Regions from separate parts of the Lysinibacillus sp. IITD104 genome, predicted to be linked through region 2. Evidence: riboswitches for the same ligand, from Rfam matches in the RefSeq annotation. Region 2 holds a riboswitch; the other holds the start of a gene.
What was found. A riboswitch is a leader RNA that binds a small molecule or an ion and turns the genes downstream of it on or off. The one in region 2 is predicted to bind thiamine pyrophosphate.
Positions count from the first base shown of each region.

Region 1 (3,179 bases), 920 kb from region 2:
TAGCCATCTCGTACTTGTAATTTGAATGTTTCCAAGAATACTTTAATGACCTCACTATTTAATGGCTCACCAGCTGATACGGCTTGGCGAATGGCACTTAGATCATATTCATGTAAATTTTCAAGCGCTGCCATAAAACGATATTCAGTTGGTGTACAGCATAGTACATTAATTTTGAATTTCTCAAGCAATGCTAGATAAGAAGCTGCATCGAATTTACCTTTGTAGACAAATGCAGTAGCACCACTACCTAAAATAGCTAGAAACGGACTCCATATCCATTTTTGCCATCCTGGTGCTGCAGTTGCCCAAACAATATCATTTTCTTGTACACCCATCCAATGTGGTGCTGTTGTTCGTAAATGTGCATAGCCCCAACTATGCGTATGCACTGCTGCTTTGGGATTTCCTGTTGTTCCACTTGTATAGGCTAAAAATGCATTGTCTGTGCTTTTTGTTGGGATAGGATTTATGTAGGTTGTAGGTTGATTATGCATCTTTTCAAGTATGTTTTGCCAAGGTTTGTGCGCATTTCCTATGACAAATTGCAGTAAGCCTTGTAAATTTCCCACTTGATCAAACTGTTCGATATAGGGTTCAAATGCAATAACTGCTTTAGCATTTGCATGATGAATTCGATACTCAATATCCTTTGTTCTTAACATTTCAGAACTTGGAATAATGGTTAAACCCGCTTTCAATGCAGCAATATATACAATATATGCTTCCACAGAGCGTGGGACCATCACTAAAATGACATCACCTTTCTTTAAGCCTTGCTTGGTGAAAACATGTGCTGCTTGATTTGCCTTTTCCAATAAATGTGCATATGTAATACATTGGATGTCTTGGTTTTCTTCATAAATGATTAAAGCATTTTTGGTTGCATCCTGAGCATATTTTTCAATTTCCTCTGCTATGTTATACCATTCTGGTGCAATTAAATCTTGTCTTTTCATGGCAATTGCCTCCCTTTTGCTATGACACATTATAAAACTCTTTTTTCAGCATTTTCAATGGTTTGTGCTTGATTTCGGTAAAGTCATGACAACTATCATACTCTCCTATATGGCATCGGTCACATTTTATCCATAGGAAAACTTGCTATTGAATACAAATGAAAAGTATGGTACATTTTGGTCAACTATAAGCAAGATTGCAGGGGGACTCGTAAGAGTTGAGAAGGTAAAACCTGACCCTTTGAACCTGTTAGTTAATACTGACGTAGGGAGCAATAACATCGTTTTTTCAGATGAAAGGCTCTTTTTCGTGCATTTTTACACAAAAAGGGCCTTTTTTGCATGCTTACGTCCATCCCAAAAGGAGGACTACAATGATTTTTCAAACAATTCGTCAACAGCAACCACTTATCCATTGCATCACCAATTATGTAGTGGCAAATTTTCAAGCAAATGGTTTATTAGCGATAGGTGCTTCACCAGTAATGGCCGATGACTGTCAAGAGGTAGAGGAAATGGTAGCGATTGCTCAAGCATTATTAATTAATATCGGAACACTCAATGATCGCACAAAAAGTGCCATGTTATTAGCAGGTATAAAAGCCAATGCACTTGGTATTCCTGTTATTTTAGATCCTGTCGGAGTTGGAGCCACAACTTATCGTAAGGAAACCGTAAGAAACTTACTTGAGAACATACAATTTGCCGTGATTCGCTGTAATCTCGGCGAGCTTGCAGCAATAGCTGGTGTAGATTGGCAACAAAAAGGCGTCGATAGTGGGCAAGGCACTATCGCAATGGAAGTAGAAGCCACATCATTAGCTCAACGCTATCAATGCATTGTTATTGTAACGGGAGAGCGTGATTTTATAACTGATGGCAAGCATAGCCAATGGATCGCTGGTGGTCATCCACAAATGACAGAAGTTACGGGTACAGGTTGTTTACTTAGCGCAATTTGTGGTGCAGCCTATAGTGTAAGCCATAGCCCTTACCAACAATTAACGGAGACCCTAACTTACTATAAAAAAGCAGGTGTACTAGCATCAGCATTTACTGCAGACATTGGTGATTTTCAAATAGCTTTCCTCAATGCTATACATCGTTTGTCAAAGGATGGTGCAACTTCATGCATATTGTAACGACAATCGCCGGCTCAGATTGTGGGGGCGGTGCAGGTATACAGGCTGATTTAAAAACATTTCAGGAATTAGAAGTGTTTGGTACTTCTGTGATTACTGCTTTAACTGCACAAAATACATTGGGTGTATCAGGTGTTTGTCCAATTGACGTTTCCTTTATAAAAAAACAATTTGAAGCCTTAGTAGAAGATTTTCCAATAGCTGCGATTAAAACAGGAATGCTTTATTCGGCAGATATTATCAAAGCCATTGCACGCATGATCGGTGAGCTAAACATTCCACTGATTGTTGATCCAGTGATGATCGCAAAAGGAGGAGAAAGCCTATTACAGCAAGAAGCTATCAATGCCTTATGCTCAACTTTACTACCACTTGCTACGGTTGTTACGCCCAACATACCCGAAGCAGAGACACTTACAGGGAGAACTATTCAGCATTTTGAAGACATAAAAGACGTAGCTCAAAGCTTGTTACAGCTAGGTGTACAATGTGTCATCATTAAAGGTGGTCATTTAGCAAATCCACTTTATGCTATTGATTACGTATTTATCAAAAATGGACCTTCTTTTTCGATGCAGTCTCCTCGAATCCAAACAAAAAATACGCACGGTACTGGATGTACATTTTCGGCAGCACTTACTGCTTTTCTTGGGCGAGGATTTGCTATGGAAGAAGCTATTATTGAAGCTAAAAAGTTTATCCAATTAGCAATTATGTATGATTTATCGATTGGAAATGGTCATGGACCCACTAATCATTTTGCTTACCAACAGTATAAGGATGCCTGTGAGGTGATGATTCATGAAACGTGAGGATTTGCAGCTTTATTTTATTATGGGTACCAGCAACGTGTCTCCTCAACAACAACCTATCTATATCCTAGAAAAAGCCTTACAAGCAGGCATTACAATGTTTCAATTTCGTGAAAAAGGCCCTCATGCATTAACTGATCTTGCCTATGAACAATTTGCACGCCAATGTCAAAAACTATGTCATCAATATAATGTACCCTTTATCGTAAATGACGATATTGAGCTTGCGATACGACTGGAAGCTGATGGAGTTCATATCGGGCAAG
Region 1 covers NZ_JBAHYH020000001.1:1,276,868-1,280,046, reverse strand. The annotation lists gene mbcS (acyl-CoA synthetase MbcS) at 1-959, opposite strand, end outside; TPP riboswitch at 1,151-1,248, shown strand; gene thiM (hydroxyethylthiazole kinase) at 1,334-2,101, shown strand; gene thiD (bifunctional hydroxymethylpyrimidine kinase/phosphomethylpyrimidine kinase) at 2,089-2,913, shown strand; gene thiE (thiamine phosphate synthase) at 2,903-3,179, shown strand, end outside.
Region 1: it holds a riboswitch for thiamine pyrophosphate, as region 2 does, so the genes downstream of both, thiM (hydroxyethylthiazole kinase) here and V1L66_RS11160 (ABC transporter substrate-binding protein) in region 2, are expected to answer to the same signal.

Region 2 (3,179 bases):
GATAGGCATGAGGCCATTCTAGCTTCCAAAAGGTTTGTGCCTTTGTAGCACCAACCATGGCAAAATAATGCTTTAACTCAGGTGCTGTTTGCCTGAATCCATCCATTGCCGCAATGACAATCGGGAAAAAGCACACAAGACAGATAATGATAAGCTTCGGTAATAAGCCGAAGCCAAACCAAATAATAAGCAGTGGTGCCAAGACAAGAATAGGAACATTTTGCGACATAATAAGAATTGGATAAAACAGCTCTCGAATAAATGTAAACCGATGCAACACTACTGCCACCGTTAGCCCACAAGCAATGCCAATGGCCAAACCTAGTAGGGCTAATTGCACCGTAGCGAATGCATGTGGTAGAAAGGTATGATATGACTGGAGGGCCTCCGACAAAATACTACTTGGCGCGGGTAATAACCAATGTGGAACTTCAGCCATACGCACGATTAGTTCCCATATGAATAAGAGGAAGGCGATAAAAATTATCGTCCTTCCCTTCTGTAATGCACGTTTCATTACTGATATTTCTCCGTTAATGTATCCATCGTAATACCCGTTGGCTGATATAAAATTTTGACTTGTGTAATGACATTAATGGCACCAAGCTCAATCATCTTGTCATTCATTTTTTCAATGATTTGAAGCAATGTTGACAGCTCACCCTCCATCGTTGTTTCCAATGGATGTACCTCATATTTCACCCCAGAAGCATCGATAACCGCAATTGCTGCATCGACATATGGTATAACATCTTCATATTTCTCTGTCTTCGGAATGATTTGTACACTGATTAATGAATTTGCCATCTTATTTGGCCTCCTTTTTAGGTAAGAAATCATTAGTAAAGGCTTTTTTCGCATCAAATTCGCCCTCTAGTACTTGATTGCTAGACATCCATTTCGCATAATTTTCCCACACAGAAAGCTTTTGCTCTCCCCATTGCTTGGCATCGTCCTGGTATTTATCGGCCAGCCACTCCTGACTTTTATGCACTAACGCTTTATCTAAATCAGGAGCTGCTTCGATTAAAATATCAGCCGCTTCACTTGGGTTTTCAATTGCGTATTCATAGCCCTTCGATGCAGCTGCCACAAAGGCTTTCACAACATCAGGATTGTCCTGTATCATTTTTTCATTTGTAGCTAAAACTGGCGTATAATAATCCAATTGATCACTATAATCTGTAAGATATAGCATATTGATCTTTTCCCCACGCAGCTCAGCTTCAATACCAGTCCATGCATAATAAATCCAAGCAAAATCAATATCTTTTTCCATCATTGTGAAGAAATCTAAATCGCCTGCATTGACGATATCTAGCTTGTTAATATCTGCATTTTCCGTCTGCATTAGTGATTGTAAAACGGCTTGCTCTAATGGCGCACCCCAACCACCATAGGTTTTTCCTTCAAAATCCTTTGGCGATTTAATGCCCTTTGAAGCAATAGAGGCAAAGCCAGATGTATTATGCTGTATAATAGCTGCGATTGAGACCAGCGGCACATCCTGTACTCGTGCCTGTGTTATGCCTTCCTGATAGCTCACGCCAAAATCCGCCTTTCCAGAAGCAACAAGCTGATCTGCACCCGCCTCACCAGGCATGATAATATCAACATCTAAGCCCTGTTCCTCAAAATAACCGAGTTTTTTGGCAACATATAGTCCTGTATGATTTGTATTCGGCGTCCAATCCAGTACCACAGACACCTTTTTCAGCTTGTCAGCAGCCTGCTTGTCACCCTTGTCACTGCAGCCTACTAATGTCAATAGTGCTGCGAATAGAATAAATAACCATTTTTTCATGCGAAAGCCTCCCAGTTTGTAATATGAAAGTGTTCATGAATGAATGTTGTCACCAGAAGAAAGCGTATACAATGTTGGCAAGCTGTTGCTTGAAAACATAAAAAAACGCCTAGGATTCCTCCCAGACGTATTGCAATCAATCTTCAAAACTTTGCTTTTTTGAATAGATGTTCCCTACGCTGGTACGAGCCAAATCAGGTTCAAAGGGTCAGCGTCTATCGGACACAATCTCAGCTAGCAATTACTAGCCCCCCTACATTCTTTCGCTATGAACTTTTCGATGATTATTATACCCATAGTTTCACTTAAATGACAAGGTGCTATTTTTTGAATAAGCTTAAAGCCCAGCACTCCTTAGAGACTGGGCATGCATTTAGCTTGGTTTCTGTTCTTTTTTGGCTGTTAAAACATGAGAAATTGCTCCATCTGTTGCAATATCCACTTTAAATGAACCATTGGAATGGCGATCCGCACGAGATAATGCCTGTACGTCAATCACCTCTTGAACACCTTTTTCAGTTTCAATCACAACCTGCTCCTCGTCTGTTGCTTGAACAACTGCCACAATTCGGTGAGGGTTTGCTTTTAACTCTGTTAATACTTTTAGTCCACGTTTTGCACGACTTGCTACTTCAACTTCAGCGACATTCATTTTCTTCACGGCCCCACGCTGTGTCACAATGACTACATATTGGGTTACATCAGGCTGTAACACATTGACTCCAACTAAGGCTTCTCCATCTTTTAGTGTGATCCCTTTCACACCGCCTGTTTTCACACCTGTAACTGGTAATTCCTCCATCGGGAAACGAATCGCATAGGCTGTATCCGTTGTGAGCATTAGCTCCACGTCATCTGTTACAAACGATGCATAGATCATCGCATCACCAGCCTTGACGTTCATCGTTTTAATTGGCTTTGAATAACGTGTTACCGCATAGTCTGCGAGTGGTGAGCGCTTAATTTGGCCATCTTTTGTGGCTGTGAAGACATACGTATTTGGCTGTTCAAATGTTTCGAAGCCATAAACCGCAATAATGGATTCATCTTCCCCTGTTGGCACAATACTTGAAATATGCTGGCCGAGATCCTTCCAGCGTATATCAGGCAGCTCATGAACAGGCTGATAAATATAATTGCCTCGATTTGTGAACAGCAATAGATGGTGCTGTGTATTTAAGTTTGCTTCATACAATAAATAATCTGAATCCTTCATGGCAAAATCTTGCCCATTTGAAGCGGCATGAGAACGTGTGGATGTACGTTTAATATAACCATCCTTCGTTACTGTTACGACAACCTCTTCACTTGGCACAAGGACATCCAATGTAATTTTAATTTCTTCAATTTCTTGCTCAATCTTCGAGCGGCGAGG
Region 2 covers NZ_JBAHYH020000001.1:2,198,624-2,201,802, reverse strand. The annotation lists gene V1L66_RS11170 (ABC transporter permease) at 1-517, opposite strand, end outside; gene V1L66_RS11165 (thiamine-binding protein) at 517-807, opposite strand; gene V1L66_RS11160 (ABC transporter substrate-binding protein) at 809-1,804, opposite strand; TPP riboswitch at 1,959-2,069, opposite strand; gene parC (DNA topoisomerase IV subunit A) at 2,178-3,179, opposite strand, start outside.